One region of the Actinomadura sp. WAC 06369 genome, then DNA from elsewhere that is predicted to be linked to it. Evidence: riboswitches for the same ligand, from Rfam matches in the RefSeq annotation. Region 1 holds a riboswitch; the other holds the start of a gene.
The links. Region 1 has a riboswitch for glycine ahead of gcvP (aminomethyl-transferring glycine dehydrogenase). Riboswitches for the same ligand answer to the same signal wherever they lie in the genome.

Region 2: linked by a shared signal. The riboswitch ahead of gcvT (glycine cleavage system aminomethyltransferase GcvT) and the one ahead of gcvP (aminomethyl-transferring glycine dehydrogenase) in region 1 are both predicted to bind glycine.

The regions. Positions count from the first base shown of each region.
Region 1 is NZ_QHJN01000017.1:52,482-57,987, reverse strand. Features, by position in the region: gene gcvP (aminomethyl-transferring glycine dehydrogenase) at 1-1,058, opposite strand, end outside; glycine riboswitch at 1,121-1,233, opposite strand; glycine riboswitch at 1,234-1,328, opposite strand; gene DMH08_RS07525 (lysylphosphatidylglycerol synthase transmembrane domain-containing protein) at 1,648-4,119, shown strand; gene DMH08_RS07520 (MerR family transcriptional regulator) at 4,174-4,773, opposite strand; gene DMH08_RS07515 (bifunctional nuclease family protein) at 5,229-5,506, opposite strand, start outside.
Region 2 is NZ_QHJN01000114.1:17,991-23,496, forward strand. Features, by position in the region: gene DMH08_RS26915 (L-serine ammonia-lyase) at 1-854, opposite strand, end outside; gene glyA (serine hydroxymethyltransferase) at 908-2,170, opposite strand; gene gcvH (glycine cleavage system protein GcvH) at 2,173-2,577, opposite strand; gene gcvT (glycine cleavage system aminomethyltransferase GcvT) at 2,594-3,703, opposite strand; glycine riboswitch at 3,778-3,866, opposite strand; glycine riboswitch at 3,871-3,966, opposite strand; gene DMH08_RS26935 (M50 family metallopeptidase) at 4,259-5,506, shown strand, end outside.

The sequences.
Region 1 (5,506 bases):
TACATGCTCGCCATCACCGCGAGGAGCACCTGGGCGGTGCAGATGTTGCTGGTGGCCTTCTCGCGGCGGATGTGCTGCTCGCGGGTCTGCAGGGCGAGCCGGTAGGCGGGCGACCCGTCGGCGTCGACGGACACGCCGACGAGCCGTCCGGGCAGCTGCCGCCGCAGGTCGTCGGCGACCGCCATGTACCCGGCGTGCGGGCCGCCGAAGCCGTACGGGACGCCGAACCGCTGCGCGGACCCGACCGCGATGTCGGCGCCCGACTCCCCCGGCGGGCGCAGCAGCGTCAGCGCGAGCAGGTCGGCGGCGACGACGACCGTCGCGCCCCGCTCGCGGGCCCGCGCGGACAGCGGCGCCAGGTCGCGGACGGCACCGGACGCGCCCGGGTACTGCAGCAGCACGCCGAAGAAGTCGCCGTCGGGCAGCCCGCCGGACACGTCGGCGACCACCACCTCGATCCCGAGCGGGACGGCGCGGGTGCGGACGACCTCGATCGTCTGCGGGAGCGCGTCGGCGTCCACGAGGAACCGCCCGGGCTCCTTGCGCCGGGACGCGCGGTGCGCGAGCGCCATCGCCTCGGCGGCGGCCGTGCCCTCGTCCAGCATGGAGGCGTTCGCGACCGGCAGCCCGGTCAGGTCGGCGACGACGGTCTGGAAGTTCAGCAGCGCCTCCAGGCGGCCCTGCGAGATCTCCGGCTGGTACGGGGTGTAGGCGGTGTACCAGCCGGGGTTCTCCAGAATGTTCCGCATGATCACGCCCGGCGTGGTCGTCCCGTGGTAGCCGAGGCCGATCATGGAGGTGAGGACGGTGTTGCGGGCGGCGAGCTCGCGGAGCCGGTCGAGCGCGGCGGTCTCGCTCAGCGCGGGCGGCAGGTCCAGCGGGCGGCCGGTGCGGATCGCGGCGGGGACCGCCTCGTCGATCAGCGCCTCCGCGCCCGAGTAGCCGATCGCGGCCAGCATCCGGTCGCGGTCGGCCTGGGAGGGCCCGATGTGCCGGTCGGCGAACGCGGCGCGGGGATGCTGCGGCGCGGCCACGGGGGCGAAGAACTGGGCGGTCATGGAGGAGCCTCCTGGCAGCTGCGGTCGCTCAGGTCCACCGACGGCGCGCGGGCCGACGGCCGGTCTCCCCCTCTGTCATCGGCACCTGAGAGCTTCACCCGCGCGCGCGGGGTTTCCCCTTCGGTGAGCCGCCGTTCCCGTTCCGCCGGGATCGACGCCTGCTTTCCAGAGGTGCCTCGCCCGAGCGGTCCTTTTGCCTGAGAGGTTCCGGGGAGGTTGCCCCTTCGGCGCCCCACGCCGGCTGCGTGAGGTCTCTCCCGCACAGGGTCGACGGCATGTCCGGGACAAACCCTACCCAACCGCGGCGGCCCGCGATCGTCCCGGTGCCGGAACGGGATCTCCACCGCCGTGACCTCGGCGCCGGTGCCGTACCGGCGAGTACCCCGGACAGTACGATATGACCGCCCCGCCGGGCACGCGGCGGGACGGACGACGAGGGGCGACGGGTGGACGGAGCGACGGCCGGACGGGGGTCCGCCGCTCGACCGAGCGCGGCCGGTTCTGGGACGCTGATCACCGGAACACTGAGCACCGGAACGCTGATCGCCGGAACGCCGATCAGCACGCCGGACGGCCGGAGCGGGGACGGGTGACGCGGACGCACGACGAGGCGGTGCGCCCGAGGCGGGGCGCGTCCGCGGGCGTGCCCGTCGACGAGCCCGCGCAGCCGGACCGCATCCGCCGCCCGTCCGACGCGATCCGGTTCGGCGTCTCCTGCGCGGGGCTGGCCGCGGTCATGCTGCTGGTGTCGTTCGCGCAGCAGACCACGCACGGCATCCAGACCGACATCGCCGAGGGCACCGCCCACGCGCCCCAGCTGCTGCTGGCGCTGGCCACCCTGGCGTCGAGCTTCGGCGTGCTGGCCGTGCCGATCGCGTTCGCCGTCGAGCGGCTGTTCCACAAGGACGGCATGCGGGTCGCCATCGCGCTGCTCGCCGCGATGATCGCGCTCGCCGTCACCATCACCCTGGACGACCTGGTCGTGCAGGCCGCGCCCGGCGGCGTGCTCGACTCGCTGATCTGGGGCGGCACCGACACGGCCCCCGTGCACACCGACATCGCCCCGGTGATCGCGTTCGTCAGCGTGGTCGGGATGGCCGGGCGGATCCGCTGGCAGACGGCCACCTGGTCCATGATCGGGCTGGCCGCGCTGACCGGCCTGACCGCCGCCTACGCGTCGGTGTCGGCGCTCGCGGCGACGTACTTCCTCGGCCGCGCGATCGGGCACGGCACCCTGTACGCGGTCGGCACCCCGAACCCGCGCCCGACGGGCATGACGGTGGTGACGGCGCTGGAGCGGCTGGGGCTGTGCCCGCGGCGGGCGGCGCGGCTCGACGATCCCGCGGACGGCGGCGAGGAGGCGCGCCGCTACGGCGTCCTGCTGGCCTCCTCCCCCGCCGGGGCCGACCCGGTCCCGGCGTCCGGCGGGGGCACCGGGGCCTGGCATCTGGAGCTGCGGGTCCTGGACCGCGACCAGCAGACCGCCGGGCTGCCGTACCGGCTGTGGCGGATGCTGCGGCTGCGGCGCACCACGACCGGGCGGACGCTGCGGTCGCTGCGCCGGTCGCTGGAGCAGGAGTCGCTCACCGCGTACGCCGCCGCCGCGGCGGGCGCCCGCACCCCGCGCCTGGTCGGCACGCTCGAGGTGGGGACGCAGGCGGCGCTGCTCGCGTACGAGCACGTGCCGGGGCGGCGGCTGCGCGACGTCCCCGCGGAGGAGGTCACCGACGAGCTGCTGACGGACGTGTGGCGGCAGTTCGGGCTGCTGCAGAAGGGCCGGCTGGCGCACCGCCGCCTGGAGGAGGACGCGGTCCTGGTCGGCGACGACGGCGCCGCCCACCTCGTCGACCTGTGGTCCGGGGAGATCGCGGCGGGCGACCTGGCGCTGCGGCTCGACCTCGCGCAGCTGCTCACGACCCTGGCGCTGCGGGTCGGCCCGGAGCGCGCCGTGCGGACGGCGGTGCCGGTGCTGGGCGAGGAGGCGCTGGCGGCGGCGGTGCCGATGCTGCAGCGGGTGGCGCTGTCCCGGGCGACGCGGCAGGCGGTGCGGCGGGACCGGGAGCTGCTGCCGCGCATCCGGGAGGAGATCGCCCGGCTGAAGCCCGAGTCGGAGGCCGCGCCCGTCCGGCTGGAGCGGTTCCGGCCGCGAACGATCTTCAGCATGGTGGCGCTGTCGATCGCCGCCTACATCGTGATCCCGCAGTTCGGCAGCGTCGACCTGATGCAGCTGGTCGCGAAGGCGACCTGGTGGTGGGCGGGGGTGGCGCTCGGCGGGGCGGCGCTGACCTACCTGGCGGCGGCGTTCATGCTGATGGGCTTCGTCCCCGAACGGCTCCCCCTGTGGCGGACGGTGCTGGTGCAGGTCGCCGCGTCGTTCGTGAAGCTGGTGGCGCCGGCGGCGGTCGGCGGCGTCGCGGTCAACACCCGGTACCTGCAGCGGTCGGGCGTCCGGCCGGGCCCGGCGGTGGCGAGCGTCGGCGCGTCCCAGCTCGTCGGGCTGGTGGTGCACGTCCTGCTGCTGGTGCTGTTCGGCTTCCTGACCGGGTCGACGGGCACGGCGACGAAGGACCTGGCGCCGTCCCGCACCGTCGTGGTCGCGGTGCTGCTGATCGGGCTGGTCGCGGGGCTGGCGATGACGATCCCGCGGGTGCGGCGGGTGGTCACCGGCCGGCTGCGCAGCATGTTCTCGGGCGTGGTGCCGCGGCTGGTGGACGTCCTGCAGTCGCCGCGGAAGCTGTTCACCGGGATCGGCGGCTCGCTGCTGCTGACGGTGGGCTTCGTGCTGTGCCTGGACGCCTCGATCCGCGCGTTCGGCGGTTCGCTGCCGTGGACGACGGTGGTGGTGGTGTTCCTGACGGCGAACGCGGTGGGGTCGGCGGTGCCGACGCCCGGCGGCCTCGGCGCGGTGGAGGGGGCGCTGACGCTGGCGCTGACGATCTCGGGGCTGGGGGCGGAGACGGCGGCGTCGGCCGTCCTGCTGTACCGCCTGCTGACGCTGTGGCTGCCGGTGCTGCCCGGCTGGGCGGCGTTCGCGTACCTCCAGCGCAAGGAGTCGCTCTAGCCGCGGCCTCACGTGCGGCCTGACGTGCGGTGGGCCGTGCGGTGGGACGTGCGGCTAGCCGGTGCGGCGGGCGCGCCGCCGGTCGGCGAGTTCGTCGTGGGGGTGGTCGTCGCGGTCGCTGGTGGCGGCCCGTTCGGCGGGCAGTTCGGCGAGGCTCCCCTCGACCTCCTGCCACACCCGTCCCAGCGCTATGCCGAACACGCCCTGCCCGCCCTGGAGGAGGTCGACGACCTCGTCGGGCGAGGTGCACTCGTAGACGCTGACGCCGTCGCTCATGAGCGTGATCTGCGCGAGGTCCTGGACGCCGCGGTCGCGCAGGTGGGTCACGGCGGTGCGGATCTGCTGCAGCGACACGCCCGTGTCCAGGAGCCGCTTCACGACTTTGAGGACCAGGATGTCGCGGAAGCTGTACAGCCGCTGGCTGCCGGATCCGTGCGCCGACCGCACGCTGGGCTCGACGAGCTTGGTGCGGGCCCAGTAGTCCAGCTGGCGGTAGGTGATGCCCGCCGCCGAGCAGGCCGTCGGGCCGCGGTAGCCGACGTCCTCCGGCGGAGCCGACACCCGCGTGTCGAAGAGCAGGCCCTGCTCTCCGGCGCGCCGGGACGCGACGTGCCTGTCGGGGGTGGCCTTGCCCTCGCCGCTGCTCACCGCCACGCGGACCTCCGGCTTCTATCAGCCCGTGCCGGTTCGTCAAGGGGGTTTGACGAATTACACCACGGGTGTTCCACCAGCACGGTAGGTGCCGGTCAGGGTGTGGTCAACGTTCGCCGTCGGCGCGTCGCATGCCCGGATGAACCGGCTTCACGTGGGCAAACCGCGCACCTTTTCCGCCACTGCGGTCCTACCCCGCCGGACGCCCCCCGGAAACCGCCAACTCCCAGGACGATGTACGACCAATGGCGTCAGACCTCGAATATACCTCGCGGAGTGATATTCCCCACGGGCGCCCCCGTCCCAGGCGTACCTACCCCGCTGCGGCGGCGCAAACGACCCCGCGTCTTTCAAGATCGTTGAGCGGGTTCGTGAAGCCCGGGTCAGCGGTGCGCCTCCGCCCCGCGCGGGAGCGCGCCGACGGGACCGTGCGGGCCCGCGGGAGGCGCGGCGCCGGGTCAGCCGGCGCGGCCGAAGTCCTCGGGGGTGATGGTGTCGAGGAACTCGCGGAACTTCTCGACCTCGTCCTCCTGCTCGTCCGGGATGGCCACGCCGGCCTCTTCGAGGATGTCCTCGCTGGCGAAGATCGTGGCGCCGGTGCGCAGGGCGAGCGCGATGGAGTCGGACGGCCGGGCGCTGACTTCCACGCCGTTGGAGAAGACCAGGTCGGCGAAGAAGATGCCCTCGCGGAGCGCGGTGATGTTCACGGTGCTCAGCTGGACGCTCAGCGCGTCGA
Region 2 (5,506 bases), on a different contig from region 1:
ACGATCCGGCCGCCCGCCGCGTTTTCCTCGTTGACGGCCAGCGCGAACAGCGTCACCCAGTCCATCGCGTGCAGGGGGTCGGCGGGCTTCTCCGCCATGAGCTGCCGGTGCAGCTGGGGTGCGCGGCGGCGGACCTTCAGGCCGCCGGGCAGCAGGCCCTCGCTGTCGCAGCCGCGGTCGACGCACGCCCGCATGACCCGCCAGAGGTCCAGGAGGCCCGCGCGGATCTCGGCGGTCGAGCGGCCGAACGCGCGCTCGTTCTCCAGCATGAGCCCCGAGACCGACAGGCCCGTGTCCGCGCAGCGCTCCAGCAGCTCGGCGGCCGTGTCGAAGCGGTGCGGCAGGACGGTGTCGTCCGGCTTGATGCGGTCGGCGCCGGCCGCGTTCTCGTCCACGACGAACCCGCCGCCGACCGAGTAGTACACCTTCGCGCGCAGTTCGTTCCCCGCGTCGTCGAACGCGGTGAACCGCATGCCGTTCGGGTGCCCCGGCAGCGATTCCTTCCGCTCGAACACCAGGTGCTCGCCGACCTCGAACGGGACGTCCCGGGCGCCGAACAGCCGCAGCCTCCCGCGGGCCCGGACGTCCGCGACGCGCTCGTCGGCCGTGTCGACGTCCACGGTCTCGGGCTTGTCGCCCCCCAGGCCGAGGATCACGGCCTTGTCGCTGCCGTGCCCCTTGCCCGTCAGCCCGAGGGACCCGTACAGGACGGCCCGGACGGACGCCGTCTTCTCCAGCAGCCCGTCCCGGTCCAGGCCGCGGGCGAACCGGTGCGCGGCCGCCATCGGGCCGCCGGTGTGCGAGGACGAAGGACCGATACCGATCTTGAACAGGTCGAAAACGCTGATGGCCATGGATGCCCCCGCGCTCCCCTCCGCCCGGCGCCCGGGCGGAGGGGAGCGGCGATCTAGAGGTTCGGGTACAGCGGGTGCCGGTCCGCGAGGGTCTTCACCCGCGCGGCCAGCGCGTCCCGGTCGAACGACGGCTGGAGCGCCAGCGCGATCACGTCGGCGACCTCGGCGAAGTCCTCCGTCGTGAACCCGCGGGTGGCCAGCGCCGGGGTGCCGATCCGCAGCCCGGACGTCACCATCGGCGGGCGCGGGTCGTTCGGGACGGCGTTCCGGTTGACGGTGATCCCGATGTCGTGGAGGCGGTCCTCGGCGTCCCGCCCGGTCAGCTCCGAGTCCACGAGGTCGACCAGGACCAGGTGGACGTCGGTGCCGCCGGTCAGCACCTTCACCCCGGCCTTCGCCGAGTCCTCGGCGAGGAGCCGCTCGGCCAGGATCTTCGCGCCCTCGACGGTGCGCGACTGCCGCGCGCGGAACTCGTCCGACCCGGCGATCTTCAGCGCCACCGCCTTCGCGGCGATCACGTGCTCCAGCGGCCCGCCCTGCATGCCCGGGAACACCGCCGAGTTGATCTTCTTGCCGTACTCCTCGCGGGACAGGATCAGCCCGCCGCGCGGCCCGCCCAGCGTCTTGTGCGTCGTCGTGGTGACGATGTCCGCGTGCGGGACGGGCGAGGGGTGCAGGCCCGCCGCGACGAGCCCCGCGAAGTGCGCCATGTCGACCATGAGCAGCGCCCCGACCGAGTCGGCGATCTCCCGGAACGCCGCGAAGTCGAGCTGCCGCGGGTACGCCGACCAGCCGGCCACGATCATCTTCGGCCGGTGCTCGGCCGCGAGCGCGGCGACCTCGTCCATGTCGACCCGGCCGTCCTCCGCGCGCACGTGGTAGGGCACCACGTTCAGCACCTTGCCGGAGTAGTTCAGCCGCATCCCGTGGGTGAGGTGCCCGCCGTGCGCGAGGTCCAGCCCGAGGATCGTGTCGCCGTGCTGCAGCAGCGCGAAGTACACGGCCGTGTTGGCCTGCGCGCCGCTGTGCGGCTGGACGTTCGCGTGCTCGGCGCCGAACAGCTCCGTGGCGCGGTCGATCGCGAGCTGCTCGGTGACGTCCACGTACTCGCAGCCGCCGTAGTAGCGGCGGCCCGGGTAGCCCTCGGCGTACTTGTTCGTCAGGACCGAGCCCTGCGCCTCCAGCACCGACGTCGGCGCGAAGTTCTCCGACGCGATCATCTCCAGCGTCGACTGCTGGCGCCGCAGCTCGGCGCCGACGGCCTCGGCGACCTGCGGGTCGGCCTCGGCCAGCGAGGCGTACAGGGAGGAGGACACGCTCACGCCTCCTCGATGAGCTTGCCGTAGGCGGCCGCGTCGAGCAGGTCGCCGGGCGCCTCGGAGATGCGCACCTTGAAGATCCAGCCCTCCCCGTACGGGTCGTCGTTGATCACGCTGGGCTCGTCCGCGACGCCGGTGTTGATCGCGGTGATCTCGCCGGTGACCGGGGAGTACAGGTCGCTGACCGACTTGGTCGACTCCACCTCGCCGCAGGGCTCGCCCGCCTCGACGGTGTCGCCCTCGGACGGCTGCAGCTCGAGGTAGACGATCTCCCCGAGGGCCTCGGCGGCGTGGGCCGTGATCCCGACCGTGACGATGCCGTCCTCGGGCGCCTGCCCGCTGTCGTCGAGACCTGCCACCCACTCGTGCTCTTCGCTGTAGCGGAGCTGCTCCGGAACGCTCACGTTGTTGCTCTCTCTTTCAGGAACGCTTGTAGAACGGCAGGGCGACCACGTCGACCGGTTCGGCCCGGCCGCGGACGTCCACGGCCAGCCCGGACTCCTCGACACCGGTGTCGAGGTACGCCATGGCGATCGGCTTGCCCAGTGTGGGCGACGGCGCGCCGCTCGTCACGACGCCGCACGGAGCGCCGTCGGACGTGACGACCGCATACCCCTTGCGGGGCGCGCGACGCCCCCGCGCCACCAGTCCCACGAGCCTACGGCCCGCGGGGGTCTGCGCCTGCGCCGCCAGGGCGGACTTCCCGACGAAGTCGACGGGCTTGTCCAGTTTGACGACACGGCCCAGCCCGGCTTCGAACGGGGTGGTCTCGGCCGTCAGCTCGTTGCCGTACAGCGGCATCCCCGCCTCCAGCCGGAGGCTGTCGCGGGCCGCGAGGCCGCACGGGACGACGCCGTCCGCGGCCGCGAGCTCCCGCCACAGCCGGACGGCGTCGCCCGCGTCGACAAACAGCTCGAAGCCGTCCTCGCCGGTGTAGCCGGTGCGGGCGACGAGCACGTCGATGCCGGCGACCCGGTCGGCGAGCACGGAGTAGTACGCGAGGCCGTCGAGCGGGGCGCCGGTGAAGCGCGCGAGGGTCTCCTGCGCGTTCGGGCCCTGCAGCGCGACGAGCCCGTAGGCGGCCGAGCGGTCCTCGACGGCCGCGTCGAACCCGCGCGCCCGCTCGGCGAGGGCGTCGTGGACGACGTCCGCGTTCGCGGCGTTCGCGACCACCATCCACGTCTCGTCCGCGAGCCGGTACACGATCAGGTCGTCGAGCACGCCGCCGTCGGGGGCGCAGATCATCGTGTAGCGGGCCTTGCCGACCTTCATCGGCGACAGGTTGCCGACGAGCGCGTGGTCGAGCGCCTCCCCGGCGCCCGGCCCGGAGAGGAAGATCTCCCCCATGTGGGACAGGTCGAACAGCCCCGCGCCGGTGCGGACGGCGCGGTGCTCGGCCGTCTCGCTCGCGTAGCGCAGCGGCATCAGGTACCCGGCGAAGTCGACGAGGTGCGCGCCGAGGTCCGTGTGGACGTCGTGCAGCGGCGTCGTCTTCGCGCTCGGAGTCTTCGCGTTCGGATCGGCGGACATGGGTTCGGCTCCTTCGTCACGGGCGCGACGTGGTCCATCGTCCCACTCGCGCACCGGGCGGCTCGGTGCCTCCCCCTCTGTCATCGGCGCCTGAGAGCTTCACCCGCGGCGGACGGCGGGCTTTCACCTTCGGCGGGGGACCGGGGTCCCCGCTTTCCAGAGGTCGCCTGGTCCGTGCGGTCCGTGGGCCTGAGAGGTTCCGGGGAGGATTTGCTCCTTCGGCGTCCCGGGCCGGCTGCCGGGGACTCTCCCGCACGGGATCAACGGCTTCGCGTCAGGCTAGCAGCGGCGTCGCCGGACCGACCAGCCCCGCCGCGTCCGGCGGACGGGCCCGGCGGACGGACGGGGCCGCGCCATCACGCGCGCCACCGGGGGCGCGCGGATATCGGCGGCTTCGCCAACCGGCTCGTCCATATTTGGGCGTCATACGCAAAATGACCTTCGGAATGGGCGATTCCCGGGGCATCCGGACGGCCCGCCGCATGACGTACGCTGAGTTGGTTCACGGAGATCACCCCGCCGGGCGGGGCTCGGACGACCGGAGGGGCGTGACGCATGGGCTGGCTGGCCGGCGTACTCATCCTTTTCTTCGGCCTGATGGCGTCCATCGCGCTGCACGAACTGGGGCACTTCTCCTTCGCCAAGCTGTTCAAGGTGCGCACGACCCAGTTCATGGTCGGCTTCGGCCCCACGCTGTGGTCGCGGCACAAGGGCGAGACCGAGTACGGGATCAAATGGATCCCGCTCGGCGGCTACATCCGGATGATCGGCATGCTGCCGCCCCGCAAAGGCGACAAGCCCGGCGAGATCCGGCAGATCAGCACCGGCCCGTGGCAGGGGCTGATCGAGTCGGCGCGCGGCGCGGCCCTCGAAGAGGTCCGGCCCGGTGACGAGAACCGCGTCTTCTACGCCAAGCCCTGGTGGCAGAAGCTGCTGATCATGTTCGGCGGCCCCGCGATGAACCTGCTGCTCGCGGTGGTGTTCTTCGGCATCCTGATCATGGGCCTCGGCACGTACGTGAGCAAGCCCGTCATCAACCAGGTCTCCGACTGCATCATCCCCGCGAGCCAGGCCGCGAACGTCGACACCTGCCCCGCGGGCGCCACGCCCACCCCGGCGCGGCAGGCCGGGCTCCAGTCCGGCGACCGCGTCGTCTCGTTCGGCGGCACCCGCATCGAGGACTACGAGCAGCTCCAGCTCCTGATCCGCGACTCGGCGAACAAGACCGTCCCGATGACGATCGAGCGCGACGGGCGGACGCGGCAGGTGAGCGTCCCGATCGCGCGCAACGAGCTGGCCAGCCTGGACGACCCGGACAAGGTCGTCACCGTCGGGTTCCTCGGCATCACCCCCACCCGCGAGCTCGAACGCCAGGGGCCCGGCGCCGTCGCCGAACACATGGCCGACCTCACCGGCCGCACCGTCGAGGCGCTGCTCAACATGCCGCAGAAGATGGTCGGCGTGTGGGAGGCGGCGTTCGGCGGCGAGGAGCGCGACCCGAACGGTCCGGTCGGCGTCGTCGGGGTCAGCCGGTTCGGCGGCGAGATCGCCGCGTCCGACGCGCTCACCGGACAGGAGAAGGTCTCCTACTTCGTCATGCTGCTCGGCTCGCTGAACCTCGCGGTCGGGCTGTTCAACCTCGTCCCGCTGCTCCCGCTGGACGGCGGCCACATCGCCGGCGCCCTGCTGGAGGCGCTCAAGAAGTTCTTCGCGAAGGTCTTCCGCAGGCCCGACCCCGGCTACGTGGACGTCGCCAAGGCGCTGCCCGTCACGTACGCGATGGCGATCGTGCTGATCGTCATG